DNA from 3 places in the Pradoshia sp. TA40_28 genome. Region 2 is predicted to be linked to each of the others. Evidence: predicted binding sites of a transcription regulator. Region 2 holds the regulator's gene; each other region holds the start of a gene.

Region 1 (10,559 bases), on a different contig from region 2:
ATTGTGTTAATAGGAGTATCAAGAACTTCAAAAACACCATTATCCATGTATTTAGCGCATAAAGGATATAAGGTCGCAAATGTGCCGTTAGTTCCGGAAGTTTCACCGCCTGATGAGTTATTTAAAATTAAGAGAAGTAAATGTGTCGGTCTGATTATTACACCAGATCAGTTAAACGCTATTCGAAAAGAAAGATTAAAATCGCTCGGGTTAACCTCTCAGTCTACCTATGCCAGTTACGAGCGGATATTAGAGGAATTGGATTATGCTGAAAAGATTATGAAAAGAGTCGGCTGTCCAATCATAAATGTTTCCAATAAAGCTATTGAAGAAACTGCGAGTATTATTCTGGATATTTTAAAAGGTGAGAGGAGCTATGCGTGATGACTAAATACGTTTATCTTTTTAATGAGGGAAATAGTAATATGAAGGAATTACTGGGTGGAAAGGGTGCCAATTTAGCTGAAATGACGAATATTGGCCTCCCAGTACCTTTTGGATTCACCATTAGCACTGAAGCATGTAACTCTTACTATGAACATGAAAAACAAATTACTGAAGAGATGGAACAACAAATTCTCGAGGCGCTCCATAGCCTTGAACAGAATACTGGTAAAAAACTTGGCGATCCAAGCAATCCACTCTTAGTTTCTGTCAGATCAGGATCCGTTTTTTCAATGCCGGGTATGATGGATACTGTTTTAAATCTTGGAATGAATGATCAAACAGTTATTGGTATGGCTGAGTTAACAGGAAATCCACGTTTTGCGTATGACTCCTATCGCCGCTTCATCCAAATGTTCAGCGATGTTGTTTTGGGAGTGGACGGATTTTATTTTGAGCAATTGCTTGAGGATGTACGTGAACAAAAGGGATATCAAAATGATCCTGAATTAACAGCCGAGGACTGGATGACCGTTATAGAAGGTTATAAAAATATAGTTAAGAAGCATACGAAGCAAAGTTTTCCTGAAGACCCGCGTGAGCAATTGTTTTTAGCTGTAAAAGCGGTATTTGATTCCTGGAATAATCAGCGTGCAAAAGTGTACAGACGTCTTAATAAAATTCCAGGACATTTAGGAACGGCTGTTAATATTCAAAGCATGGTTTTTGGCAATATGGGTGAAGATTCCGGTACCGGAGTTGCCTTTACAAGAAACCCTTCAACTGGAGAGCATGTTTTATACGGGGAATATTTAATTAATGCCCAGGGAGAAGATGTTGTTGCTGGAATCAGAACTCCACAGCCTATACATACTTTAGCAAGAGAAATGCCCGAAGTTTATGAACAATTTGTGAATACATGCAAGCAACTTGAAAAACACTATTTGGATATGCAAGATATAGAGTTTACGGTGGAAAGAAGCCAATTATATATCCTTCAAACAAGATCCGGTAAACGGACAGCACAAGCAGCGATCAGAATTGCGGTAGAAATGGTGCATGAACAAATTATTGATAAGAAGACAGCGTTGTTGAGAGTGGATCCAGAGCAATTAGATCAACTGCTTCATTCTCGAATAGATGACATGTATGAACGAAATCATTTGGCTAAAGGTCTTCCGGCATCACCGGGAGCTGCTACAGGTCAGGTTGTTTTTGATGCCAACGAAGCGGAAAGCTTAGCAAATGATGGGCAAAAAGTTATTTTGGTTCGACCTGAAACAACACCTGATGATATCCATGGAATTGTCGCTTCTCAGGGAATTGTCACAAGCCGCGGCGGAATGACCAGCCATGCTGCAGTGGTTGCCAGAGGGATGGGGAAACCGTGTATATGCGGCTGTGAGCCTTTAAAGATTGATCTGAAAGTGCAGCAATTCAGTGTTGGTGAAACAATTGTTAAACATCGTGAAACAATTACAATAGATGGTTCTACCGGCGAAATTATGCTCGGAGAAATTCCGATGATTGATCCGGAATTATCGGATGAATTTCGTACGTTATTATCATGGGCAGACGAAGCACGAAAACTTGGAGTGCGTGCAAATGCAGATAATCCCGAAGATGCAAGAAAGGCTCTTGAATTTGGAGCTGGCGGGATAGGCTTATGCAGAACTGAGCATATGTTCATGGATGCTAAACGTGTTCCATTTGTTCAACAAATGATTCTTGCTGAATCAATCAGTGAAAGAAATAAGGCATTAGAGCATTTGTTACCAATGCAACAAGGAGATTTTGAAGGGATTTTTGAGGCTATGCAAGGAAATCCGGTAACCATTCGCTTGTTAGATCCGCCACTGCATGAATTTTTACCAGATAAAGAAGAATTACTGATTGATGTGACAAAGCTTCAAATCACAGATCCTGATTCCAAGGAGTTAGTTGAAAAAGAGCAATTGTTAAAAAAAGTTCGACAACTGGATGAGTTCAACCCGATGCTAGGACACCGCGGCTGCCGTTTAGGAATGATTCATCCTGAAATATACGGAATGCAGGCAAAAGCCATTTTTTATGCAATAGCTAACTTAATGGACCGAGGTATCCCGGTTAAACCTGAAATCATGATCCCGCTTGTTGGCCATGTGAATGAGTTAAAACAAATGCGTCAACTGGTGATTGATACTGCGGTTCAGGTAGAGGAAGAAACGAATAAAACATTCACGTACACAATTGGCACCATGATTGAAATCCCAAGGGCTGCCCTTACAGCTGATCAAATTGCCGAAGAAGCTGATTTCTTTTCGTTTGGTACCAATGATCTAACCCAAACAACGTTTGGATACAGCCGGGACGATGCAGAAGGGAAGTTTTTACAAACGTATATAGAAGATAAAGTTCTACCAGAAAATCCTTTTGCCGTCCTTGACCAGGATGGGGTAGGAAAGCTGGTTGAAATGGGCGTAAAATTAGGTCGACAAACAAAACCGGATTTGAAAACAGGTATCTGCGGAGAGCATGGTGGAGAAAAAATATCAATTGACTTCTGTTATAAAGTCGGTTTGGATTATGTAAGCTGTTCGCCATATCGTGTTCCATTGGCAAGGCTGGCAGCTGCCCAGGCAACCTTACGATATGATGAGGTAAAAGAAGCGGTTACAAATTAAAAAGGTTTCAATCAAGGAAGCGGTTAAAATGCCGCTTCCTTATTTTATGGAATAAAAAATAGACAAATGGGTATAAAATAGTTGAAAGTCAAAAAAGGTCAGAGTATAATAGTATTAAGGTCAAAGATAGTCAAAGTCAAATTGACCAATTTTAAATTGAATTTAGAAAACTTAACTTGGATAAAATAAAGGAGGAGTCACATATGTTATGTGAGAAATGCCATCAAAACCAAGCAACTGTTCAGATGCAAGTAAGGGTGAATGGACATCAGGAAAATCATCATTTGTGCTCTTCATGCTATAAAGAAGAACGCAATAAATTAGGAGCTCAAATGAGTGGAATGAATTTCAATTCATTCAGTCCTTTTTCACTTGATTCATTTTTTAAACAAAACAATGGAGATTCATTTATGTCAGGAATGCCAGGCTCAATGGATCCGACTAATCAAAAACAAGTCAAAACACAGACACAGCAGTCTCATGGCGGAGGATTACTTGATCAATATGGCCGTAACTTAACTCATAATGCAAGAGCTGGTTTAATTGATCCAGTTATCGGACGTGAAGAAGAAGTAAAACGTGTGATTGAGATTTTAAATAGACGTACTAAAAACAACCCAGTCCTGATTGGTGAGCCTGGTGTTGGTAAAACAGCGATTGCCGAAGGACTTGCCCTTAGAATTGGAGAAGGCAATGTGCCGCTTAAACTGAAAGATAAAGAAGTCTATCTTCTTGATGTAGCTTCTTTAGTATCCAATACGGGTATCCGCGGTCAATTTGAAGAACGTATGAAGCAGCTTATTGGTGAATTGCAGGCGAGAAAAAATGTTATCTTATTTATTGATGAAATTCACCAGCTTGTAGGAGCAGGCTCCGCCGAGGGGTCTATGGATGCGGGGAATATTCTGAAACCGGCTCTTGCCCGTGGAGAACTACAATTAGTGGGTGCGACAACGTTAAACGAATATCGCCAAATCGAAAAAGATGGAGCTCTGGAAAGACGTTTCCAACCGGTGATGGTAAATGAACCAACTACTGAGCAAGCTTTGGAAATCCTAAAAGGATTAAAGGATCGATATGAATCCTACCATTCTGTTGAATATAGTGATGAGGTATTGGAAGCGGCAGTTGAACTTTCACACCGTTATATTCAGGATCGTTTCTTGCCGGATAAAGCCATTGATTTAATGGATGAGGCCGGGGCAAGATTGAACCTGACTATTGAAAATCACGGTGAAGAAGCAATAAAAGAAAGATTAACACAAATTTATAAAGAAAAAGAACAGGCCCTAAAAGCAGAAGCATATGAACAGGCAGCAAAACTTCGTGATGAAGAAGAAAAACTGGAGAACATGCTAAAAACAGGTACTGGTGAGAAACCGAAAGTAACTGTTCATGATATTCAGCACATCATTGAACAAAAAACAGGTATCCCAGTCGGTAAATTGCAAGAGGATGAAGCCGTTCGTATGAATAAGCTTCAAGAGGAGCTTACCAACAAAGTAATCGGCCAGGATGAAGCCGTTAAAAAAGTGGCTAAAGCTGTTCGTCGTAGCCGTGCCGGCTTAAAAGCTAAAAATCGTCCAATTGGTTCATTCTTATTTGTCGGCCCGACTGGTGTTGGGAAGACTGAGCTATCCAAAGCACTGGCAGAAGAATTGTTTGGCACAAAAGATTCCATGATTCGTTTAGATATGAGTGAATATATGGAGAAACACAGTGTGTCCAAATTAATTGGTTCACCTCCAGGATATGTTGGACATGAAGAAGCTGGTCAATTAACGGAGAAGGTTCGTCGTAAACCATATTCCATTATTCTACTCGATGAAATTGAAAAAGCTCATCCGGATGTTATGCATATGTTCTTGCAAATCCTTGAAGATGGACGTTTAACGGATAGTCAGGGGCGCACAGTCAATTTTAAAGACACCGTTATTATCATGACAAGTAATGCAGGAGTCGGTGAGAAAGTTAAGAAAGTGGGCTTTGGTGCAGGAGGAGTAGAGGAGGAAGTTTCCATTCTTCAATCTCTAGGTAGCTACTTCAAGCCTGAATTCTTAAACCGTTTCGATAGTATCATTGAGTTTAAATCATTAACGAAAGAAAACTTATTTGAGATTGTAGATATTATGCTTGCTGAGTTATATGAAATGCTTGATCATGAAGGTTTAGAACTGACTGTTACAGATGAAGTAAAAGAGAAGCTGGCTGAGCTGGGATATAATCCTGCCTTTGGTGCACGTCCTTTAAGAAGGGTCATACAGGAACAACTTGAGGATGGAATAGCAGATTGTGTGTTCGATCACCCAGATAAAAAGACATTTAAAGCAGAAGTTATGGACAATCAGATTAAAGTAATGACTGTTTAATAAAGAAGCCTCCTGCCAAAGTGGTAGGAGGCTTTTTGTACGTAATTCAGAATTTATCAATCTGTATCATTTAATTACGTCAATTAGTAGACTTTATAGTTCTACATTCGTGGAGTTTGCATCTTGTTTCTTCTGATTATGCTTCTTTTGCAGTAATTGTTTTACACTCCGCTTTTTCGTTTTTGGTGTCAATACATAAAGGAAATCTCCTTCTTCTATAATGGTATCTCCTGTAGGAGTAACCAATTTGTCATCTCGAATGATAGCATTAACTAAAGTATTGTCCGGGAATGGTATTTCATTTAATGTTTTTCCAATCAATAAGGCACCTGGCTTCATTTGATATTCGACCATTTCAGCATTGGCTTTACCGAGTGAGACAATTTCGAGTGAATGCATAGGGGTTTCACTAGCAGGACCAGCTAATCCAAGTTTATCTGCGACAAAAGAAATAGAGGCTCCTTGTATTAAACAGCTCGTTAATACAATGAAAAAGACTACATTAAAGATTAAATGACTATCCCCGATATTAGCTAGCAGGGGAAATGTAGCAAGGACAATTGGTACGGATCCTTTTAAGCCAGCCCAGGATAAAAATACTTTCTCTTTAAATTTGAAATTCATTTTAATAGTAGATAGAAATACAGCTGCCGGCCTCGCAATCAGAATTAAAATTGCGGAAAGCAAGAGGCCTTTAAAAATGATTTCAAAAGTAAATAAATCATCTGAATTGACTAATAAGCCTAATATAATGAACATTAAGATTTGCATCACCCAGGCAAGTCCTTCAGCGAAGAATTGGGTTGCTTTTTCATAAGCAACTTCTGAGTTTCCGATAATGATTGCCATTACATAGACGGCGAGTAATCCACTTCCGTTTAGATGAGCCGTAATTCCATAAGTCAATAAGGCAAAAGTTACCGCAAAAACAGGATAGAGACCCGTTGATTCTAAGTTGATTCGATTAAGTACTGCGACCGCAATTTTCCCAAATATCCATCCAAGTAGTAAACCAAGTCCCATTTGGAGAATAAAAGATCCAATCAGGTTACCTACAGTCGCTTCAGATGAGGTAATCATTTCAATACAGGATACGGTTAAAAAGATTGCCATTGGATCATTGGCACCCGATTCAGCCTCGAGTGTTTTCCCAGAATGGTCTTGGATATTTTGGCCTTTTAGTACTGCAAAGACTGCTGCTGCATCCGTTGATCCAACGATTGCTCCGAATAACATAGCTATCAGCCAATCAATATTCAGAATATAATGGGCTGCTACCGTAACAATGGCAGAGGTGATTAAAACACCAACGGTTGCAAGTGAAAGGGAAGGGAGAATAACCGGGCGTAATGATTTCCATTTAGTTTGTATTCCACCTTCGAACAAAATAATAATCAAGGCAACTACACCAATCGTTTGGGCTAAACCGGCATTATTAAACTCAATTATGCCGAAAGTGTCATTTCCCATGATCATTCCGACCATTATAAAAAAGACAAGGGAGGGGACTCCTAATTTAGCTGAGAATTTGGTAGACAGAATTCCGAGGATCAAGAGAGTGGATGCTAATAATATATAAAAATCAGTTGTTAAAACTTCAGATGGCATGGTTACTCGACTCACTTTCTGTAAAACAATATTAGTTGTTTTTTACGTTTATATACCTATCTCCATAATTGGGCCATCTTCAAACTTGTTTTTCAAGATTAGTAGATTAAAAGGAAGATTAAATGAAGGAAAAAAGGAAGGAAATGAAAAGCAGGTGCCATATATATTAGCACCTGCAAAAAATTGCGGACAGATTCTAGCGTTTGATAACCACTTTTTCATTTTCAACATCAAATTGTTGAACATCCGTTTTACTGGCAATTTGGAAATCGCCGATGATGGTATGTTTTAAGGCAAAAGATGATAAAGCAAAATTTATTGCTTCTTGAGGACTGTATTGATTGTTGATGCCATATAATACGCCGGCTACAAAGGAATCACCGGTACCAATACGTTCAAGAACATTTACTTTTACCGGCCCAGATGTGAAATGCTCTGATTCAGTTATAACGGCACAACGTAATTCCTGTACATTATTACCTAGCATTGTTCTTTCAGTTGTATAAATTTGATCGAAATTATATTCTTTTTGGAACTCTTTTAGTAAAGCGATTTTTTCTTCAAATGTGGTAACTTCACGTTTTTCCTGCCGGATTGTTAAAACGTCCAGATAACTACCAATAATTACATCAATATAAGGAAGAATTTCAATATAAGCTTCTCTGGCTTCTTCTAAAGACCATAATTTTGCACGGTAGTTAAAATCAAAACTAATTTTTATCCCCTTATCTTTAGCAAGCTTGACGAGTTGCATCGTCGTTTCTCGTGCCTGTTTACTGGCGCCTAAGCTAATTCCGCTGACATGGAGCCATTTAGCATCATTAAGCATAGATTCAAGTTCATAATCACTTGGCTGGGCTTCGACAAATGCTGAATTTTGGCGGTCATACGTGACTTCTGTTGGTCTGATAGAATGACCTTGTTCAACAAAATATAAGCCCATTTTTTTACCTTTGTGAACAATATGGTCAGTATTTACGCCGAATTTCCTTAACTGCATGACAGCAGCAAGCCCGATATTATTATCAGGAAGACATGTAACATAGGAAGTTTTTTCGCCCCAATTGCTGAGTGCAACAGCAATATTAGCTTCAGAACCACCGTACATCATATCCAGTTGACTCGCCTGTATTAACATTTGATGGTTTGTTGGTGTTAAACGCAGCAGCATTTCACCAAATAACATGATTGATTTCAATACGTGCACCTTCTTTTCTGACTTGAATATAGGAAAGATAGCGACCCTGGTATCCTCCTGGATCGCTATTTCCACGTTCTCCTATTACCCTTTTTTAATTTGAGTTAATTCTTTGTTAATCGCATACATTAACTTTTCAGTAAACACATCATCAGACATGCCTGCCACCGTATCAAGTTGCATACCTTCTGCCATTCCGAACATTGGGTTTTCAGAGAATCCTTTTAAGTATTTCTCCATCACTTTTTTAGTTTCAGGATGATTATATAAATCACCGATTTTGTCCCGGCTGGAATAAACATCATCTGTTATAACGAGCTCTTCCATTTCCATATCCTCATCTATTTCAGGCATATCAAACCAGTTTGCAACAACTCCGCCGGCATCATCTTCAGGAACAATATAGCTTGGATTTGGTTCTTCTACTTTATTAAAGTGAGCAGTATCTTCGAAAGTTTGACCTGCAACTGTACCGATTGCTTTCACTGTATTGATACCATCTTGCAGGGTAACTCCAGTAAAGATGAATGCAGCACGGTTACGTTCAGCAGTATAGGTAGTGCCATTGACTTCTAAAGTAACATCCTCACAGTTAGAATAAACTTTGATTGTGATTTGATCATCAGCACGGTCTACAAATCGTTTGCTTGTGATGTGTACAAATTTTTCATCGGACCAATTGGCTTTATACATATAAAATGCATCTTTTTTGATTTTACGATCATACGTCATTAAGCCTTTATTATTTCTGCCTTTTACGCCGCCTTCATCACGGATATTGGCTCCGAAGTCAAACATATTCCATACATATGTTGACCAAAGGAATGGACGGTCAGCAAAGATATTCCAAACTGTTTCATGATATAAAGCATGATATTCTTCTGTGTAATCTTTTACTTTTGGATCATTGGAATGGTACTGGATGATTCCTTCTGCACCATATTCAGAAATACCAAGGTTAACTTGTGGATTAGTTGCATGATACCCATCAATCCACTCAGCAAAATCCTCAGCTTTACCCTGATACCATCCAAAGTATTTATTGTAGCCAACCGTATCGGTAATATAATTGTATTCGTCCGTATCAGGAACAAACATAACGTTTGCTTGCGTAGTTAAACGCGTTGGATCTTCTTTCTTAGTTAATTCATTTAGTTCTTTAACGAGTCTTCTTACTTCTGGTCTTTCTCCACCAATTTGAATCTCATTTTGAACGCCCCAGAACACAATAGAAGGGTGGTTGAAATTCTGTCTGATTAGCTCAATCATTTGCTGTTTAGCATTAATCCCCTCATGCTCAGTTTTAGACATGATAGAGATAAACGGAATTTCAGCCCAAACTACCATACCTTCACGGTCACATAAATCATAGAAGTATTGATCATGTTGATAGTGAGCTAGACGAATGGATGTTGCACCAACTTCTTTGATAAATTCCATATCTTCTTTGTGCTCTTTTTTAGTAATTGCCCAACCCATGTCTTTACGGTCCTGGTGACGGGATACGCCGTTCAAACGAAGATGCTCTCCATTTAAGAAGAATCCTTTTTCAGGGTCAACTTTAAAGTAACGAACACCAAATGGGATAGAAAGTTCATCAATTGTATCGTTAAAGCTTGTTAGAGTTAAGTTAGCCTCATACATATAGGCATTTTTAAGACCGTTCCAGAGAATTGGTTTTTCAATGGTGATTGGTAGTTCAACAACAGTTGTTTGTCCCGCTGGTAGAACAATCTCTTTAGCACCATAGGCAGCTGTTTTGCCTTCAGCGTCAAGTATATCAGCCCATAAACGAACTTTTTTCTCTTCTTCATGATCATTTGTAAGGTTCGTTTTAAGAGTAATGGCTGCTTGTTCCTTAGTTACGTTGTCTTGAACGATGTAAACCCCTTGGGATCCATGGTCCATTAAATCAAAATGAACAGGGTTCGCGATAACTAAATTAACATCACGGTAAATACCGCCAAAGAATGTGAAGTCAGCCATTTGAGGGTAAACATCTTCAACAACTGTATTATCTACTTTTACAGCAAGTGTATTTTTACCACCAAATGTAACAAGGTCCGTAATATCAAATCTGAAAATTGAATATCCTCCGCGGTGTTGACCTACATGTTGACCATTTACATAAACATCTGTAACACTGTTGCTTCCATTGAACTCAATGTATACTTTGTTGCCGGCATTTACAGTATCTACAGTAAATTCTTTTCTGTACCAGCATGCTCCTTTATAAAAATCAAATCCGTTCGCACCATCAATGGCATTCCAAGTATGAGGAACATTTACGGATTCCCATTTAGCATCATCATAAACTCGGTTCATTGCTTCTTGTAC
Region 2 (10,559 bases):
GGAGAGCATCTGCCTTACAAGCAGAGGGTCGGCGGTTCGATCCCGTCATCCTCCACCATTATTGTGAGCCATTAGCTCAGTCGGTAGAGCATCTGACTTTTAATCAGAGGGTCGAAGGTTCGAGTCCTTCATGGCTCATTTTTTTTATATAGAAGCGAGTGAGCAGGAACATAACCTCGTTGGCATAAGTTCCATTCACTGGTTTGCTTATATTTTGCGGAAGTAGTTCAGTGGTAGAACATCACCTTGCCAAGGTGGGGGTCGCGGGTTCGAATCCCGTCTTCCGCTCCAATGCCAAGTTATATGCCGGGGTGGCGGAATTGGCAGACGCACAGGACTTAAAATCCTGCGGTAGGTGACTACCGTGCCGGTTCGAGACCGGCCCTCGGCACTCTTATATGCGCCCGTAGCTCAATTGGATAGAGCGTTTGACTACGGATCAAAAGGTTAGGGGTTCGACTCCTCTCGGGCGCGCCATTTATCGGGAAGTAGCTCAGCTTGGTAGAGCACTTGGTTTGGGACCAAGGGGTCGCAGGTTCGAATCCTGTCTTCCCGACCATTTGAAAAATATGGGGCCTTAGCTCAGCTGGGAGAGCGCCTGCTTTGCACGCAGGAGGTCAGCGGTTCGATCCCGCTAGGCTCCACCATAGTCCGGTAATGATGGCGAAGAGGCCACACCCGTTCCCATTCCGAACACGGAAGTTAAGCTCTTCAGCGCCGATGGTAGTTGGGACGCGAGTCCCTGTGAGAGTAGGACGTTGCCGGGCAGCCAAAACCAGTTCAAATTGAACTGGTTTTTTTGTTTTTTCAGGGAATATCCCCCAATTATCAGGGATTTTAAGGGTTTTAAAAAAGGAAATTTGGGTAGAATTGAAGTATTGGTTATTTGATAAAAGAGGACATACCCTATACATATAATAAGTTAGGTTAAAGTATAAAGATTGCCAAATTGAGGATGCTTTTGTATAATTATAGTCAAATATAGTCAAAGTCAAAGCGCTGAGAGGGGGAGCCTTTATGAAAAACATTTCCGATATTATTGAAAATTATTTAAAGAGCGTTCTAGATTTAAGCGAGAAAGAATTAGTTGAGATAAAAAGAAGTGAAATTGCTGATAAATTTCAATGCGTCCCCTCTCAAATTAATTATGTCATCAATACACGTTTTACAATTGAAAGAGGTTATCTCGTAGAAAGTAAACGGGGTGGCGGAGGTTACATTCGTATAATGCGGGTACAATCTCATGATAGAGCACATTTAATAGAACAAATCAGTAATTTGGTTGGGCAGCGTATTTCTCAAAGTAATTCAGAAGATTTAATTGCACGATTAGTTGAGGAAGAAATTATCTCTGTACGAGAAGCAAAAATAATGATGAGTGTAATGGACCGCTCTGTCCTTCATTATGATTTGCCTGAAAGAGATGAACTGCGCGCAAGGATATTAAAAGCCATGTTTATGACATTAAGATATAAGTGATTTGTTATGGAGAGGGTGAGAATCATGCTTTGTCAGGAATGTAATGAAAGACCAGCTACGATGAAGGTAAGCAAAATCATCAACGGCAAACAAACAGAAGTAAACCTTTGTGAATATTGCGCTGAAGAAAAAGGTGATTTCTTTATGCTTCATGATAGTGGCAATATATCATTCAATAATCTATTAGCTGGATTATTAAATATGGGATTAAGTATGAAATCGGCTAATTCAAAATCATCTTTTAGTAATGAAGATCAATTGACATGTCCCAATTGTGGATTAACCTATCGTGAATTTGTTAACATCGGAAGGTTTGGATGTTCGGAATGTTATAAGACATTTACTCCATATTTAGAATCAGTCTTAAAAAAACTTCATGGTGGTAATGTTCATCATAATGGAAAAATCCCTAAAAGAGCTGGCGGAACTTTACATATAAGAAAACGAATTAATGAGCTGAAGGCTAAAATTAATGGCCATGTAGAGGCAGAGGAATTTGAAAAGGCAGCGGAAATCCGTGATCAGATTAGGTTACTGGAGAAAGAAATAGAAGCCTCTCAAGAAGGGGGCGAGCATAGATGACCATTGAACACTTTATGGAACATGCAATCAGCTCATGGATGAACCAGGAAGGACCAGAAAGTGATATAGTTTTAAGCTCTAGGGTCCGATTAGCCAGAAATGTGAAAGACATTGCATTTCCAACCGTTTTTTCACAGGAAGATGCTAAAAGATTGCTAAAAAAAGTAGAAGATCGTATTAGTGGTCAGTATCTTTCAGGTTTAGGACATCTTGAAATGGTAAAAATGGAAAATCTACAGCCATTAGATAAACAAGTGCTGGTAGAGAAGCACTTAATAAGCCCTCTGTTGGCAAAACATAAAGATGTTGGAGCCTGCCTTATATCAGAAAATGAGGAAGTAAGCATAATGATCAATGAAGAAGATCATATACGGATTCAATGCTTATTCCCCGGTTTGCAAATTGCCGAAGCTCTCGAAGTAGCAAGCCGCATTGATGATTGGGTGGAAAGTGAATTGGATTATGCATTCGATGAGAAAGTTGGATACTTAACAAGCTGTCCGACGAATGTCGGGACAGGATTAAGAGCTTCGGTTATGGTGCATTTACCGGGAATTGTTTTAACAAGACAGATAGATAGGGTTGTATCAGCTATTAATCAATTGGGGTTGGTTGTCCGCGGTATTTATGGTGAGGGCAGTGAGGCACTGGGAAATATATTTCAAATTTCTAATCAAATGACGCTCGGAAAGACCGAGGAAGACATCGTTGATGATTTGACCAGTGTAGTTGGTCAGATTATTATGCAGGAAAAAGCGGCAAGGGACACATTAGTACAATCATCAAACATACAATTGGAAGATAGGGTTTTCCGTTCACTTGGTATACTCTCTCATGCAAGAATTATTGAGTCCAAAGAGGCGGCAAAATGTTTATCTGATGTCAGATTAGGCATTGATTTAGGGTACATCCCGAACATAACAAAACATATATTAAATGAATTAATGATTGTTACACAGCCTGGATTCCTTCAGCGTTATGCAGGAGGAGAGTTGAATCCAAAAAATAGAGATATTCGAAGGGCTACTTTAATCAGAGAAAGACTGAGGATGGAAGATAAAGCACAAGAAGAATAGGAGGAACATATAATGATGTTTGGTCGATTTACGGAAAGAGCTCAAAAAGTATTGGCACTTGCCCAGGAAGAGGCAATTAGACTTGGACATAATAATATTGGCACTGAACATATCCTGCTTGGTTTAGTAAGAGAAGGTGACGGGATTGCTGCTAAAGCTCTCTATGCTCTTGGGTTAAGTCCTGAAAAAATTCAGGAAGAGGTTGAAAACCTGATAGGTAAAGGGTCTGAGACTGTACAAACAATTCATTATACTCCTCGTGCAAAAAAAGTAATTGAATTGTCTATGGATGAAGCAAGAAAGCTGGGACATTCCTATGTGGGTACTGAGCATGTTTTATTAGGATTAATCCGTGAAGGTGAAGGTGTAGCAGCCCGTGTTCTGAATAACCTGGGTGTAAGCCTTAATAAAGCAAGGCAACAGGTATTGCAACTGTTGGGAAGTAATGAAGCAGGTATTCATCAGGGGGGCTCATCTTCTGCAGCAAGTACCCCTACTTTAGATAGCCTTGCTCGTGATCTGACTGCGATTGCCAGAGAAGGAAGTCTGGATCCCGTCATAGGGCGTGGCAAAGAAATACAACGGGTCATTGAGGTTTTAAGCCGCCGTACTAAAAACAACCCTGTGCTTATCGGTGAACCGGGAGTAGGTAAAACAGCGATTGCTGAAGGGCTTGCTCAACAGATTGTAAATAATGAGGTTCCTGAAATCCTTCGTGATAAAAGAGTTATGACGCTCGATATGGGTACCGTGGTTGCTGGAACAAAGTATCGAGGCGAATTTGAAGATCGTCTTAAAAAAGTAATGGATGAAATTCGTGCTGCCGGCAATGTAATCCTGTTTATTGATGAGCTTCATACATTAATTGGTGCAGGGGGAGCAGAAGGGGCAATTGATGCTTCAAATATTCTGAAACCATCCTTGGCAAGAGGGGAATTACAATGTATAGGTGCTACTACACTTGATGAGTATCGAAAATATATTGAAAAAGATGCCGCTCTTGAAAGACGCTTCCAACCAATTCAGGTGGATGAGCCAACGATTGAGGAATCCATTCAAATACTTAAAGGTTTACGCGATCGCTATGAAGCCCATCACAGAGTTTCCATTACAGACGAAGCAATTGATGCGGCAGTTAAGCTTTCCGACAGGTATATTGCTGATCGATTCTTGCCGGATAAGGCGATTGATTTAATTGATGAATCTGGTTCTAAGGTAAGACTTCGTTCCTATACAACTCCGCCAAATTTAAAAGAGCTTGAAGTTCGTTTGGAAGAGGCGCGCAAAGAGAAAGATGCGGCTGTTCAAAGCCAGGAATTTGAAAAAGCTGCATCATTACGAGATATCGAACAAAAATTGCGCGAAGAACTTGAGAATACAAAACGAGATTGGAAAGAAAAGCAAGGAAAAGAAAACAGCGAAGTGACAGTAGAGGATATAGCGCATGTTGTATCCAGCTGGACTGGTATTCCGGTTACGAAACTTGCACAAACTGAGTCTGATAAACTTTTGAACATGGAGGAAATTCTCCATAACCGTGTAATTGGCCAAGAAGAGGCAGTTAAAGCCATTTCTAAGGCTGTGCGTAGAGCAAGAGCAGGTCTGAAAGATCCTAAACGTCCAATCGGGTCCTTTATCTTCCTTGGGCCTACTGGGGTTGGTAAAACAGAGTTAGCAAGAGCGCTGGCCGAATCTATGTTTGGCGATGAGGATGCCATGATCAGGATTGATATGTCTGAATATATGGAGAAACATTCAACTTCACGCCTTGTTGGATCCCCTCCAGGATATGTCGGTTATGAAGAAGGCGGGCAATTGACAGAAAAAGTTCGTCGTAAGCCATATTCCGTTGTGCTTCTTGACGAAATTGAAAAGGCACATCCAGATGTCTTTAATATCTTGCTACAAGTGTTGGAAGATGGCCGTTTGACAGACTCAAAAGGAAGGACAGTTGACTTCCGAAACACTATTCTGATTTTGACTTCCAATGTTGGAGCACATAGTTTGAAGAAGAACAGATATGTTGGATTCAATATGCAGGACCAAGGCCAGGTAATGGAAGAATTGAAACGTGCCTTCCGTCCTGAATTCCTTAATAGAATTGATGAAATCATTGTATTCCATTCCTTGGAAAAAGAACATTTGAAATCAATTGTAACATTGCTGGGTGACCAATTGATTAAACGCTTGGCTGAGCAGGATATTATTCTTGAACTGACTGAAGCGGCGAAAGGAAAAATTGTAGAGGAAGGCTATGATCCCGATTATGGAGCACGTCCTTTGAGAAGATCTATCCAAAAACATGTTGAAGATTTCTTATCAGAAGAGCTGTTGAGAGGAAAGATTGAAAAAGGTAAGAAAATAGTAATCGATGTGGTTGATGGAGAGTTTAAAGCCATTACAGAGGATCAAGTAATAGCTGGTAAGTAACAATATCGGAAGAGGGCACTGCCATAGGGTTGTGCCCTTTCCTTGCAGGTAGCTATAAAAAACATGATAATGACAAATAATTAGAATAAGAAAGACGATATAATCCGTAAAATAAAAGAGTAAATAAAAGTAGAGTATAATTTATTCTCCAGGAGAGGATTAATAGGAATATGGCAAAGAAGAAAACAAAATTTATCTGTCAAAGTTGCGGATATGAATCTGCAAAATGGATGGGGAAATGCCCTGGTTGTAATGAGTGGAACACTATGACAGAAGAAGTTGAAATAACAGCTAATAAAAATCAAAGACGTACAGCCTTTACCCATTCAGACCAGGCGATGACAAAACCGACCTCTATTACTTCTATAGGTACGGAACAGGAACCACGCGTATTGACAGACTCGAATGAACTCAATCGAGTGCTTGGTGGGGGGATTGTCCCAGGATCCCTTTTATTGATAGGTGGAGATCCGGGTATTGGGAAATCCACTTTATTACTGCAAGTTTCATCACAATTGGCGAATAATAATCATGATGTCTTGTACATATCTGGTGAGGAATCAGTTAAGCAAACAAAATTGAGAGCTGTCAGGCTTGGAGTGTCTTCAGAACATCTCTATGTCTATTCCGAGACGGATATGGGGATGATTGAACATGCTATCAATGAATTGAATCCTAATTTTGTGATCATAGACTCTATTCAAACGGTATTTCATCCAGATGTAACTTCTGCTCCAGGTAGTGTATCACAAGTTCGGGAATGTACGGCTGAATTGATGAGATTGGCTAAGACAAAAGGAATTGCGATTTTTATTGTAGGCCATGTAACAAAAGAGGGGAATATTGCCGGTCCCAGATTGTTGGAACATATGGTGGATACGGTGCTCTACTTTGAAGGGGAACGCCATCATACATATCGAATATTAAGGGCAGTTAAAAATAGATTTGGATCTACAAATGAGATGGGCATATTTGAGATGAAGGAAGAGGGACTGGAAGAAGTATTAAACCCTTCTGAAATATTCCTTGAAGAGCGCTCCCAGGGGGCAGCGGGTTCAACTGTCGTAGCCTCTATGGAAGGAACAAGACCTATATTGGTAGAGATACAAGCCCTTATATCCCCATCTATTTTTCCAAATCCAAGAAGGATGTCAACGGGAATTGACCATAATCGAGTCTCTTTATTGATGGCTGTGTTAGAGAAAAGAGTCGGCCTCTTACTTCAAAATCAAGACGCCTACCTGAAGGTTACGGGTGGTGTAAAGCTTGGAGAGCCTGCTGTAGATCTAGCTATTATTGTTAGTATAGCTTCAGGTTTTAGAGATGTACCTACAAGGGCAACAGATTGTATTGTAGGAGAGGTTGGATTAACAGGTGAAGTAAGAAGGGTATCCCGTATTGAACAAAGAGTAAAAGAAGCAGAAAAACTTGGTTTTGAACGAATTATAGTCCCTGCTAATAATTTGGGTGGATGGACTCCACCGTCAGGAATCAAAGTAATTGGAGTAAGTTCGGTTAGTGAAGCGTTAAAATATGCACTAGGGGGTTAAGTTTAATGGACAAAAAGGCAGCGGAAAGAGCCAAGGCGCAAATTATTCAGTTGGTATCTCCGGGCACACCATTAAGGGAAGGTCTTAATAATGTTCTGCGTGCGAATACTGGCGGTTTAATAGTGGTTGGTTACAACGATAAAGTCAAAACCCTGGTAGATGGAGGCTTTAAAATCGGCTGCCCTTTTTCCCCCAGTTATTTATATGAACTAGCAAAAATGGACGGGGCCATTATTCTTAATGAGAAAGTGGATACCATCATGCTGGCCAATGCACATCTCGTCCCAGACAAAACGATACCATCAATGGAAACCGGGATGAGACACCGGACGGCTGAGAGAATAGCCAAAGAGACAAAGGCGTTAGTTATTGCCATTTCACAACGGAGAAATATTATTACACTCTACCAAGGTAATCTTCGATATGTACTGCGGGAATTATCGGTTATATTGACGAAAGCAAATCAAGCGATGCAAACGCTTGAGAGATATCGCTCTGTTTTACAGGAAAGCATCAATAATTTAAGTAAGCTGGAATTCGAAGAGATGGTAACATATGCGGATATTCTCTATGTGATGCAGAGGCTTATAATGGTGATGAGAATTAAAACCGAGCTTCTGACCTATATGAATGAATTAGGGGTGGAAGGAAGGCTGTTGCGTTTGCAATTACATGAAATGCTGCATCTGGTAGAGCAGGAAGTTATGCTTGTATTAAAGGACTATATTATCGATTCTGAAGGACTAAAACCCGAAGAGGTTTTTCAATCATTTATTGATTTATCCTATTCAGAGTCTGTAGAGGATACAGCCATTATGAAAACCCTTGGATACACAGGCTTTGTACCAATAGAACAAATTGTATCTCCCTGTGGCTATCGGGCGCTTCATAAGATCCCAAGATTGCCATTCAGCATAATTCATAATTTGGTTAAGAGGTTTGGGAAGTTATCTAACTTGTTAAATGCAAGCGTAGAGGATTTAGATGAAGTAGAGGGTATTGGAGAGGTAAGAGCGAAAAAAATCCACCAAGGGCTTAGACATATAAAAAGAGAAATTGGTCATCAAAGCTTATAAAATGAATTTCTGCCAGTTCTGACATTTATCTGACGCATAACAAGGGTATAATAGGAAATAAGATGACCAAATTTTGTTACAGGGCAATTACAACTTCTTTACAGCAAATTAATTAATCGCTAAAAACTATTAATGCTTGAAAGTCCTCGTTTATAATATTTAATGGGAGGTGAAAGAATGTTAAAAAGAATTATACAACTGTGTTTCTTAATTGTAGGAGGAGCTATAGGAATAATCGTATTACCAGATCTATTTTCATTAATAACTGATAATTCATTTATTACTAATACCATCTTTACTGGTCTCGCAGGTGCAATTATTTTTTATATCATTACTTTCTGGATGGTTGATCATGTAGTACATTTTGTTAAATGGGTGGAAGAACAGTTAATTATTGCTCCCATCACTGATATCATATTTGGAAGTATGGGGCTTTTGCTTGGACTTCTAATGGCATTCCTAATTGGTCTTCCGCTGAATTCAATTCAGGTGCCAATCATTAACACAGTGGCTCCAATTCTATTGACATTGATTTTTGGTTATTTAGGCTTTCAGGTAGGTTTTAAAAAGCGAGATGAGTTAACCAGCCTTGTGACAACTTCAGTTAAAACAAAGAAAAAAGGTGCAGGTCCAGATAGCGATACAGAGACACCTCACCCAAATATAAAAAGAAAAGTTCTCGATACAAGTGTAATTATCGATGGACGTATTGCAGATATTTGTAAAACTGGATTTTTAGAAGGACCGATTGTAATTCCGCAATTTGTTCTTGGTGAACTTCAGCATATTGCCGATTCTTCCGATGCATTGAAGAGAACAAGAGGACGAAGAGGTTTGGATATTCTTAATAGAATTCAAAAAGAGCTTCCAATTGAAGTTGAAATGTATGAAGGTGACTTCGAAGACACACCGGAAGTAGATAGTAAATTGGTTAAGTTAGCTAAATTATTAGACGGAATTGTTGTAACCAATGATTTTAATTTAAATAAAGTATGTGAATTTCAAAATGTACAGGTACTAAATATTAATGAACTAGCCAATGCAGTCAAGCCAGTTGTCATTCCAGGCGAAGAAATGCACGTACAGGTTATAAAAGATGGTAAAGAACAAAATCAGGGCGTTGCGTATCTTGATGATGGAACGATGATCGTTGTAGAGGAAGGCAGAAATTATATTGGCAAAAAGATTCAGGTAATCGTTACTTCCGTATTACAAACCTCTGCCGGACGGATGATATTTGCAAAACCCAAATTGATAGAAAAAGCGCTATAAAAAGAATTACGAGTTAAAAATGCTTTTTGACAGTAGGAATGCAACATTCTTTAATGACGCACTTACAAGTTTATAAAAGAAGCGCCAATGGCAATTTGTACAGCCAATGTGTGACGGACGAAACGAGATGTAATTGATATTATAGGAGTATACAATGGATTATGAAGTGATTATCCCTGCTGCAGGGCAAGGAAAGAGAATGCAGGCAAATAAGAATAAGCTATGGATTGAATTGAAGAACAAGCCAATCATAGCTCATACCTTGAGTGTGTTTGGTACAGATAAGCATTGTAAGCAAATTATTTTGCCAATCAATCCAGCGGAAAAAGAGGAATTCGATAAACTGATTCATACGTTATCACTTCCGATTCCTGTCATATTAACGAGTGGTGGCAGTGAGAGACAATACAGCGTCCATAACGGATTGGATCTCTTAAGCGGAAAGACAGATATTGTTCTTGTGCATGATGGAGCAAGACCGTTTATTAACCATTCTATAATAAAAAAATTAATAGCTGATGCGAAGCGATACGGAGGAAGCGTATTGGCAGTACCTGTTAAGGATACGATTAAACAGGCTAAAGACAATCTTGTTGAGAAAACAATTGATCGATCAAGCTTGTGGGCGATTCAAACCCCGCAAGCTTTTCGTGTGTCCCTTTTAAAGGAAGCGCATGAAGCGGCAGTGGCAGCGGAATATCTCGGGACAGATGACGCGAGTCTTGTTGAGCAAATCGGAAAAAGGGTAGCCATTACTGAAGGAAATTACGATAATATCAAAATCACTACACCAGAGGATTTATATTTCGCTGAAGCCATACTGGAGAAAATCAAAAAAAGGAGTTCACTATGATTAGAATAGGACAGGGATTTGATGTACATCAATTAGTAGAAGGACGCCCATTAATTATTGGGGGTATTACCATTCCCCATGAAAAGGGGTTACTTGGACATTCTGATGCAGATGTTTTGCTCCATACCGTAGCAGATGCGTGTTTAGGGGCCGTGGCAGAGGGTGACATCGGGAAGCACTTCCCAGATACAGACCCATCGTTTAAAGATGCTGATTCGAAAAAGCTTTTAGCCCACGTTTG
Region 3 (10,559 bases), on a different contig from region 2:
TTAAATGGCCAACTTCTGAGTTACCCATTTGTCCTTCCGGCAAACCAACTGCTAAGCCACTCGCTGTCAGGAAATTATGTGGATACTCTGCCCAGTAACGGTCAAAGTTAGGCTTTTTAGCCTGTGCCACTGCGTTTCCCTGTATTACTTCCCGGGATCCAAATCCATCGAGAATGATTAATGCCACTGGTTTCTTACTCATTTAGAAACAGCCTCCAATAGTCCTAAGAAAGAAGTTGGTTCAAGGCTTGCTCCGCCAACTAAAGCACCATCGATATTATCTTCGGAAAGATATTCTTTGATGTTTTCAGGTTTAACAGAACCGCCATATTGAATCCGAATTGCCTCTGCCACGTCTGTAGAAAAGCTTTCAGCGATTGTTTGACGGATGTGACCGCAAACTTCATCAGCATCAGCTGCTGTGGAAGATTTACCTGTACCAATTGCCCAGATTGGTTCATAAGCAATAACTGTTTTCTTAGCTTGTTCTTCAGTAAGGCCCTGAAATGCCTTATTAATTTGATCAGCTACAAAAGCTTTCGTTTCACCAGCTTCACGCTGCTCCAATGTTTCCCCACAACACACGATAGGGATCAAATTGTGTTTAAAAGCAGCTAATGTTTTCTGGTTAACTGATTCATCTGTTTCATTGAACATTTCACGACGTTCGGAATGTCCAATGATAACATATTCTACCCCTAAATCTGAAAGTGCTTCCGGACTTACTTCGCCCGTAAATGCGCCACTTTCCTTAAAGTGCATATTTTGCCCACCGACCTTAAGGTCAGTTCCTGTTGTTGCTTTCACAAGTGATTCTAGAAATAGTGGAGAAGAACACACAACCGCATCCACTTTTTCTGGAGAAGGAATGGAACCTTTAACTTCCTCTACGAATTGTAAAGCTTCGCTAACCGTTTTATTCATCTTCCAGTTTCCTGCGATAATTGGTTTACGCATTTTCCTCATCCTCCTATATGTGTCCGTATAATGTTTTTACTTATCGTTTAAAGCTACAACACCTGGAAGTTCTTTACCTTCCATGAACTCTAAGGAAGCACCGCCGCCAGTAGAGATGTGACTCATTTTATCTGCTAAGTTGAATTTTTCAACCGCTGCAGCTGAATCTCCGCCACCAATTACGGAATATGTATTCTCCGCATTTGCAAGTGCTTCAGCTACTGCTTTTGTACCGCCCGCAAATTTATCAAATTCGAATACACCCATTGGTCCATTCCAGATCACGAGTTTGGAATTTTTAATAGTGTCTTCGTATAATTTGGCTGTTTTCGGACCGATATCAAGCGCTTGCCAATCAGCTGGGATCGCATCAATATCAACGACTTTAGATTCTGTATCAGGTGAGAATTCCTTTGCAATTACCGCATCCACCGGCATTAAGAAATTAACACCTTTTTCTTTTGCTTTATCCATGAAGGACTTAGCTAATTCAATCTTATCTTCTTCTAATAAAGATTGGCCAATTTCATTACCTTTAGCTTTGATGAACGTATAAGCAAGTCCACCGCCAATGATTAGGTTGTCCACTTTATCAAGAAGATTATCGATTACACCTATTTTATCTTTTACTTTAGCTCCGCCAATGATCGCTGTGAATGGACGTTCCGGATTAGAAAGAGCTTTTCCAAGCACTTCTAATTCTTTTTCCATTAGCAAACCAGCTACAGCAGGAATATGTTTCGCGATTCCTTCTGTGGAAGCATGTGCACGGTGAGCTGCACCGAATGCATCATTAACGTATACATCTGCAAGATCAGCAAATGCTTTTGCTAATTCTGCATCGTTCTTTTCTTCACCAGGATAGAAACGTACGTTTTCTAGAAGAAGTACATCGCCATCTTTCATCTGCCCGATTTCAGCTTGTACTGCTTCTCCGTATGCTTCGTCTGTTTTCTTAACATCTTTGCCTAGCAATTCGCTTAAACGTGCAGCAACTGGAGTTAAGCGTAACTCTTCTTTTACTGCACCTTTAGGACGGCCCAAATGGCTCGCAAGAATTACTTTTGCGCCTTTTTCAACTAGGAGTTGAATTGTCGGTAAAGCTGCACGAATTCTTGTGTCATCTGTTACTTTGCCATCTTGCATTGGTACGTTGAAGTCAACGCGGCAAAATACTTTTTTTCCTTGTACATCAATGTCTTTAATCGATTTTTTGTTCACTTAAATGAACCTCCTTTAAAATAAGGGACCAGCTAAAGACTTAATCAGGTCTGCCCAAACTCTGATTAATTGCCGTTAAAATAAAAACAAGAGGAAAGGGGAATCTTCCCCTCTCCCCCTGAAACACATTCATTATACCGTTAAAATCAGTTTCTCACTACTAAAGAATTAAAGACCTTTTTTAGCAATGTAAGCTGCAAGATCAACTACACGGTTGGAGTAACCAGTTTCGTTATCGTACCAAGAAAGTACTTTAACCATGTTGCCTTCCATAACCATTGTAGAAAGAGCATCAATAGTAGAAGATTGAGTAGTTCCATTGTAGTCACGAGATACTAATGGAAGTTCGCTGTACTCAAGAATTCCTTTTAATTCACCTTCAGCAGCTGCTTTCAATGCTGCATTGATTTCTTCTGCAGTTGCTTCTTTTTCTAATTCAGCAACAAGGTCAACAACAGAAACGTTTGGAGTTGGCACACGCATAGCCATACCGTTCAATTTACCTTTCAATTCAGGTAATACTAGAGCAACAGCTTTAGCAGCACCAGTAGTTGTAGGGATCATGCTTTCAGCAGCAGCACGAGCACGACGGTAGTCTTTGTGTGGCAAGTCTAAGATTTGTTGGTCATTTGTGTAAGAATGAATTGTAGTCATCATTCCGCGTTTGATACCGAAGTTATCGTTCAATACTTTTGCAAATGGAGCCAAGCAGTTTGTAGTACAAGATGCATTAGAAATTACATCATGGTTAGCTGCGTCATATTTATCTTCGTTAACACCCATAACGATTGTGATATCTTCATCAGATGCAGGTGCAGAAATGATAACTTTTTTAGCGCCAGCTTCAAGGTGTTTTGCAGCATCTGCGCGTTTAGTGAAACGTCCAGTAGATTCTACAACGATATCTACTCCAAGATCTCCCCAACCAAGTTGAGCTGGATCTCTTTCAGCAAGAACTTTTACACGTTGTCCAGCAACTACTAAGTAGTCTCCGTCAACTGTTACATCTTGATCTAAAGTTCCATGAACTGAATCATATTTTAAAAGATGCGCAAGCATTTTTGCATCAGTTAAATCGTTAACTGCTACAACTTCTACTTCCGGATTATTTAACGCCGCACGGAATACGATACGTCCAATTCTACCAAAACCATTAATACCTAATTTTACTGCCATTAGAAGGTTCCTCCTTTTGGAATCTTAGAAATAGATTTTAAATTATATTCAAAAGGGTGTTATCCCTTAAGTAACTGAATTGCTGCACCTTCATCCGTAATTAAAATCGGTTTTTTAGGTGCCATTTTAATATAGGCTTTTATCGCCTTTGCTTTTGAGGCTCCTCCGGCAACCGCGATAACATGTTCCGCATTAACCAGATCATCTAATTGAAGGCCGATTGTATGGACTTTCTGTATTATGTTGCCATTTTCATCGTAATAATATCCAAATGCTTCTCCAATTGCTTTTTTATTTGTTAATTCCTGGAGACTATCATCGGATGATTTCCTTCTTTCGGCCATTGTTTTGGCCTCTCCTATACCATGAAGAACAATATTGGCTGATTCCAACAGTTCCAATACTTCATGTATAGCAGGTTCACTGGTTAGCGTATTGTACGCTGTTTCGCTAAGATTGTCCGGTACATACAGGACACGATATCGTGAATGCATCTTTTCAGCCATTTGTTCACATACTGTGTTGGCTTGATACTGCACACCTTTACCAAGACCACCTCTCGCTGGTACAAACAAAATATCATCCACATTAGGAAGTTCGGATACACTCGGCAACATTCTGCCTATTGCAGCCATTGTTGTTCCACCTGTCACAGCAATGATATTTTTACCCGTTAGAAGACTTTTCATACGCGATGCACCTGCACGTCCAAGTTCATCTATAACCCACGGGGAGTGATCGCTATCACCGTTAACGATGATGATTTTCTCTAAATTAAGCTTTTCCTGTAAAAGGCGCTCCATATCATCTATACCCGATAATTGCCTTATTACACCACCAAGATGATCCAGAATCTCTTCACCTTCTTTTGTAACCGTCATTCCTGAGCTTGCAATAAGGATAAGTTTTTGATCTTTCAAAAATTCTACCTCGCTGCGCAAAGTACGCTCTGTGATGTTTAGCGTCAGCGATAAACTGCGTCTGCCAACCGGTTGTAAGGTGCGAATAGTCCTTAGGATGTTGTATCTTTTTTGCATGACCTCAAATATATCCGGAATTAATTTCTTCTGTAAATGGAGCATTCCATCCATACCCTTCAAACTCCTTTAATATACATTGGTCATTTTATGTCCTAGCGAGACATTTGGTGTCCCTGATTATGTAAAAAAATAGCTCCTGATGTAATTCCATTCTATCAGGAGTTTCGAATAGTTGCAAGAATGTAAATGTGAACATCACGTTAAATAGCAACGAATCTCATCTAGATTTACATGACCGTATTGAATAACTTGACCATTTATCTCGACTACAGGGATCATAAGCCCATATTGTTCCAATAACTTATCATTGGAATAGATATCGACTTCCAGAAGAGTAAACGTTATTTCTCTCTGCAGGAGCTTTAAAAGATCCTTTGCCTCTTCACATAACGGGCAATTCTTTTTTGTATAGAAATGAATGATTGGTACACTCACTTTTCTTCCCCCTGCTCCTTCTAGTATCTACCTATTAAATTAATTTATTCACTAAAGCTCATAACGTTTTCGTTTTGAGGAGGACGGAATAGGAAGCTGATTGAGATATATTGCGATTGTCCTTCTTGAGATAAATATCCCAAAAGATTGTAGCAGCTGCTTTGCAATAGACTGATCCTGCTCTGCTTTTATTTGTCGTATCCCACCTTCAAAAAACTCTACAATCCACTTATATTAATAGTAGTAAACAGAAAGTCTCAGAGCAAGAAAAAAGAGGGGTTTTTGCAAATTATTGAAGAAACAACAGCAGATTTGAGTTAAACAATAAAAAAAGTCCCTATGCTGACTTCTTCTCGAGCATAGGGACTTCTTATCTAGTAATTATATACGCCCTCGGAGGGAATCGAACCCCCATCGTAAGAACCGGAATCTTATGTTCTATCCATTAAACTACGAGGGCAAATGTTAGCCTACAAATTTATATTATAAGGAAGGGAAAGTCTTTTTGCAAGAACTATTCCTTAGGTTTACAAGCCTTTATGTTGGGTAAGATGGATATCAGGGATTATTTTACTTCTATACATAAATCAATCAACTGCTGTTCTTCATTCAAACTGTGTCCTTAACCCCTATAAATGAGACATCAGCCATGGCGAAAAAACATATAGTAAATGTAAGCGTCTTTTGTTTGACCTTTATTGACCATAAAGTGTATGATAAAGTCAAAGCTAAATGTGTTAATTATTTTTTTTACATATAAGGAGGAGAAATAAATGAATTTAATTCCTACAGTTATTGAACAAACAAATCGTGGGGAGCGCGCATACGACATTTATTCCCGTTTGTTAAAGGATCGTATCATTATGCTTGGAAGTGCTATTGACGACAATGTTGCAAACTCCATCGTTGCTCAATTATTATTCCTTGAAACTGAAAATCCTGAGAAAGATATTTATCTTTATATCAACAGCCCAGGTGGAAGTATTACAGCAGGTATGGCAATCTACGATACAATGCAATACATCAAGCCAAAAGTTTCAACTATTTGTATCGGAATGGCTGCATCCATGGGCGCCTTCCTTCTTGCAGCAGGTGAAAAAGGTAAACGTTTTGCCTTACCAAACAGCGAAGTCATGATTCACCAACCTCTTGGTGGAGCACAAGGACAAGCAACTGAGATTGAAATTGCTGCAAAACGCATTCTCTTTATGCGTGAACGCTTAAATAAAATCTTAGCTGAACGTACTGGCCAAGATCTTGAAACCATCGCCCGCGATACAGAGCGTGATAACTTTATGACAGCTGAGCGTGCCCTTGAGTATGGTTTAGTTGATAAAATCATCACTCGCAATGTAACTGAAGAAAACAAAAAATAATCATAACCCGAAGAGCTGTCGATCTAATCGGCAGCTTTTTTATTTGCCCTAAAAGATTAGCTATCATACTTTTTCTTTGTCTATGAAGAGAAACGAATTCTTTCACCCTTTTATTTCCATTCAAAGTCGTGTATTTATTTTAGTTCTCTAATTGTTTATCACTTTACCAAAGTAAAGGTTTGATGTTAAGATAATGTCATTAAATTAATTAGATAAGAGCTTATATAGGTGATCCGAACTGTGTATGCATGACCAGCAACCGATTAGCTACCCTTCATACAATATAGATAAATTGGGTATAGGTTTATAACAGGATCCTGTTTTTTCAACGGTTTGCATGGTTTATCCTATCTTGAAAACAAAGGAGTCATTCATCATGAATAATAAAAAATGGGGATTTTGGATCTTAACCATGTTTGTAGTAGGCAACATGGTCGGTGGAGGAATATTTATGCTGCCGGCGAACCTGGCTGGTGTTTCAAGTCCTATTGGAGCCACTATGGCATGGATCTTAACAGGAGCAGGGGTCTTAATGATTGCTCTTGTATTTGGAAACTTGGCTGTAAGAAAACCCGAATTAAAAACAGGACCACAAAGCTATGCACAAGCTATGTTTAGCTCACCTAAGAAAGGTAAAATTGCTGGTTACAGTATTGCCTGGGGGTATTGGGCTGCTAACTGGGCTGCCACGGCATCAGTTATCATTTCTTTCGCCGGATATTTATCTACTTTCTTCCCAATCATGCAGAGCCAGTACATCCTATTTTCAAGCGGCAATTTTGATCTGGAACTAGGCAAATTTTTAAATTTTGCTGTTTGTACAGTTATGCTATGGGGAATTCACTTTATTTTATGCAAAAGCTTCGATAGTGCAGGAAAAATGAATTTGATGGCAACCATCGCAAAAGTACTCGGATTTGCCCTCTTTATTGTCGTAACAATATTTATCTTCGATTCTGCTAATTTGATGAACGGTAAAGATTTTATAGATGCTTCCGGCACGTCCTATTCATTAGGTGGACAAATCAATAATGCAGCCATTGCCACTCTTTGGGCCTTTATCGGAGTTGAAGCAGCTGTTATGTTATCGAATCGGGCAAAGTCTCAGGCGGATGTTAAAAAAGCAACCATTACTGGCCTGATTATCGCTATTGCCATTTATATTGGTATAACACTGTTAACAATGGGGGCACTATCACAAGAAGAATTGCTACAATCACAAAAACCACTTGTTGATGCTCTTCAGGCGGCAATTGGTTCAAGTGGCGCTTATATCCTAGGTTTCCTAGCATTGATTTCATTATTTGGTTCAACGGTCGGATGGATTGTAGTTAGCTCTGAAGTTCCCTATCAGGCTGCTAAATCGAATCTATTCCCAGCCTTTTTCGGTAAAACCAATAAAAAGGGAAGCCCAGTCAACTCATTGACAATTACGAATCTTTTAACTCAATTCTTTCTATTTTCCACTATATCAGGGACAATTATGGAAGCCTACGATTTTGCAATGGTCGTTGCTACATTAGCGTATCTGATCCCGTATTTTGTTAGTGTAGTTTATCAACTAAAATTAATTTTCACCGGGGAAACCTACATTGGGATGAAAAGATCTCGGATTGTAGATGGCATCATTTCTACTTTGGCTCTTGTTTATACAATATGGGTTATTAAAACTGGTACAGCAGATTTGAAAACTTTCTCTCTCGGAATCGGATTATTTGTCCTTGGACTTGTTCTCTATCCAATCCTGATGAAAAACAAGAAACCAAAAGAATTAGCTAGAAGTTTGACAGAAGATAGATAATCATAAGACGAAGCCACTCTTTCAAAAGGGTGGTTTTTTTATGCCAAATTACCCACTTCCCTTTCCCCAACCTCCTTCTATTCTACCATTTTTAATTATTAAAGAGGTTTTTTATAAAATATTCAGAATATATAGAATGTTAACTAAAATTATGAGGAGGAAACCATTTGAGGGGAAAATCAATTTTGGCATCAGCCTTTGCTGCTGCTTTAACATTCAGTGCCTTTGCACCAGCCACTTCTGCCCACCAAATTTCGACAACAAGTAAACATGCAATTGACGCCAATCAAAATCATTCAGTTACCTATACAGGAAGCTCTTTTGATTTAAGTATTGCTAATGAAGAACGATTAATTAAAATGCTTAAAAAGGAAGGTACCATCAAGAAAAATGCAACGGATAAAGAAGCACAGGCACAGTTGAAAAAGTACTTAAAGAAAAAAGAAGAAAATGCTAAAAAGGACTCATCAAAAAAATTCGATAAGCAAATGAAAGAGTTACAGAAGAAGTGGAACAAAAAGAAAAAAGGTAAAAAACCGGGTAAAGGCACCAATCCTAACGATAAGGTTGTTCAACCCGTTAAAGAAGAGAAATATAGAGGCTCTGTAGTAAAAGATAAAGTTTTAGTCCTAATGATTGAATTCCCTGATTATAATGGTGACAATGTTAGACCAGAAGATACCGATATGTACTATAAAGACTATACGAAGGATCATTATCAACAAATGGTTTTTGGCAAAAAAGGATATAAAGGTCCTAATGGCGAAACCCTAGTTTCCATGAAGCAATATTATGAGCAGCAATCAGGCGGCAGCTATACGGTAGAAGGTGAAGTAGCAGGTTGGTATAAGGCTAAAAAACCTGCCGCTGAGTATGGCGGTAATTATCCCACTCCTGATGGAAATGACAAGGATGCACGTAGCCTTGTAAAGGAAGCACTTGAAGCAGCAGGAAGCGATCCAAATATTGACCTTACTGAATATGACCAGGAAGATCGCTACGATTTGGATGGGGACGGCAATAAACGTGAACCAGATGGTTTAGTCGACCATTTAATGATTGTCCACTCTGCTGTAGGTGAAGAAGCGGGCGGCGGTACACTAGGTGGAGATGCAATCTGGTCCCATCGTTCGAATTTGGGTGCGGTATTCCCAATTGGTAATGGACAAATGTCAGCTTACGATTACACAGTTCAACCAATTGATGGGGCTGCCGGAGTATTCGCCCATGAATATGGCCATGATTTAGGCCTGCCAGATGAATATGATACACAATACTCTGGTTCCGGTGAAGCCATTGGCTATTGGTCAATCATGGCTAGCGGCAGCTGGGCAGGTAAAGTTCCCGGAGGAGAACCAACTGGTTTTAGCCCATACGCTAAAGAATCTCTCCAAAACAGCCTTGGAGGAAACTGGCTGAATTATGAAGAGGTTGATGTGGATGATCTGACTAGACGAGGATCTGAATTCCTTCTCGACCAAGCCAATACAAAGGGAAGAAATCTGGATGCGCTTAAAGTTAATTTGCCACAAAAGAAAACCACAGTAAATACTCCTTATAGCGGGAAGTATGAATATCATAGCGGAAAAGGTAATAACCTAAATAACTCTTTGGTTACTTCTCTTGATCTAACAAATAAGTCATCCGCCCAATTATCTTTCAAGACATGGTACCAAATTGAACAAGATTGGGACTATGCGTCTGTTCAAGTACGTGAACAGGGGCAAACAAATTGGACAGGAATACAAGGTAATTTAACCACTACTACCAATCCTAACAAACAAAATCCTGGTAATGGGATAACCGGGGAATCTAACGGCTGGGTGGATGGTACATTTGATTTAACTGCCTATGCCGGCAAGAAAATCGAATTACGCTTTAATTACTGGACGGATGTAGCTGCTATTGAACAAGGCTTTTATGTAGACGATATCACGGTTACTGCAGATGGTCAGGAACTTGTAAAAGATAATGCAGATACTTCAACCTCAGCCTTTACATTGGATGGCTTCACAAAGAATGAAGGCTTTTACACAAGCGATCAATACTATTTGGCAGAATGGCGAAATCATCAGGGAGTTGATTTGGGACTTGCTCATATCAAACGCGGAGCCAGTCTAATGAAATATGATGGTGGATTAGTCGTTTGGTATGTGGATGACAGCTATTCAGATAACTGGACAGGCAGTCACCCAGGCGAAGGCTTCCTGGGAGTAGTCGATGCTGACCAAGGAACATTAAAATGGAGTGACAAATCCTTAGCTGCAACTCGATATCAAATTCATGATGCTGCATTTAGATTAGATAAAACAGATAAAATGTATCTGGATTATAAGAGCATAAGTGGGTTAACATTGGCCGATTACGATACGAAGCCATATACAGTATTCGATGACAGCAGGGATTATTCAAACCCGGGCAAACCGGATGCAGGCCGCAACATTCCTGAATTTGGCGTGAAAATCAAGTTGACGGGACAAAGTAAGGATCGTACTGTTGGCAAAATTGTAATAAGTAAATAAACACAAAAAAGAGACGGCTTATAAAAGTGCC

What was found. Region 2 encodes CtsR, which represses protease genes until heat stress. Its sites were predicted from a motif close to ATGGTCAATAAAGGTCAAACA; they were not measured.
Region 1: AC58NB_RS08635 (ATP-dependent Clp protease ATP-binding subunit) is a predicted target of CtsR. The motif match lies at 3,132-3,152, and genes of this name have one in related genera.
Region 3: clpP (ATP-dependent Clp endopeptidase proteolytic subunit ClpP) is a predicted target of CtsR. The motif match lies at 5,515-5,535, and genes of this name have one in related genera.

The regions. Positions count from the first base shown of each region.
Region 1 is NZ_JCATZO010000005.1:166,337-176,895, reverse strand. It holds gene AC58NB_RS08645 (pyruvate, water dikinase regulatory protein) at 1-384, shown strand, start outside; gene ppdK (pyruvate, phosphate dikinase) at 384-3,047, shown strand; gene AC58NB_RS08635 (ATP-dependent Clp protease ATP-binding subunit) at 3,251-5,416, shown strand; gene AC58NB_RS08630 (potassium/proton antiporter) at 5,510-7,024, opposite strand; gene AC58NB_RS08625 (PfkB family carbohydrate kinase) at 7,221-8,222, opposite strand; gene AC58NB_RS08620 (glycoside hydrolase family 2 protein) at 8,307-10,559, opposite strand, start outside.
Region 2 is NZ_JCATZO010000015.1:18-10,576, forward strand. It holds tRNA gene AC58NB_RS15605 (tRNA-Lys) at 66-138, shown strand; tRNA gene AC58NB_RS15610 (tRNA-Gly) at 217-291, shown strand; tRNA gene AC58NB_RS15615 (tRNA-Leu) at 306-391, shown strand; tRNA gene AC58NB_RS15620 (tRNA-Arg) at 401-477, shown strand; tRNA gene AC58NB_RS15625 (tRNA-Pro) at 483-559, shown strand; tRNA gene AC58NB_RS15630 (tRNA-Ala) at 572-647, shown strand; rRNA gene rrf (5S ribosomal RNA) at 651-767, shown strand; gene AC58NB_RS15640 (CtsR family transcriptional regulator) at 1,018-1,479, shown strand; gene mcsA (protein-arginine kinase activator protein McsA) at 1,504-2,061, shown strand; gene mcsB (protein-arginine kinase McsB) at 2,058-3,137, shown strand; gene clpC (ATP-dependent protease ATP-binding subunit ClpC) at 3,150-5,567, shown strand; gene radA (DNA repair protein RadA) at 5,738-7,117, shown strand; gene disA (DNA integrity scanning diadenylate cyclase DisA) at 7,123-8,193, shown strand; gene AC58NB_RS15670 (PIN/TRAM domain-containing protein) at 8,371-9,465, shown strand; gene ispD (2-C-methyl-D-erythritol 4-phosphate cytidylyltransferase) at 9,620-10,318, shown strand; gene ispF (2-C-methyl-D-erythritol 2,4-cyclodiphosphate synthase) at 10,315-10,559, shown strand, end outside.
Region 3 is NZ_JCATZO010000001.1:375,021-385,579, reverse strand. It holds gene gpmI (2,3-bisphosphoglycerate-independent phosphoglycerate mutase) at 1-202, opposite strand, end outside; gene tpiA (triose-phosphate isomerase) at 199-957, opposite strand; gene AC58NB_RS01750 (phosphoglycerate kinase) at 994-2,178, opposite strand; gene gap (type I glyceraldehyde-3-phosphate dehydrogenase) at 2,347-3,354, opposite strand; gene AC58NB_RS01740 (sugar-binding transcriptional regulator) at 3,414-4,445, opposite strand; gene AC58NB_RS01735 (glutaredoxin family protein) at 4,590-4,829, opposite strand; gene AC58NB_RS01730 (RNA polymerase factor sigma-54) at 4,881-4,997, opposite strand; tRNA gene AC58NB_RS01725 (tRNA-Arg) at 5,218-5,289, opposite strand; gene clpP (ATP-dependent Clp endopeptidase proteolytic subunit ClpP) at 5,603-6,205, shown strand; gene AC58NB_RS01715 (amino acid permease) at 6,582-8,006, shown strand; gene AC58NB_RS01710 (immune inhibitor A domain-containing protein) at 8,174-10,528, shown strand.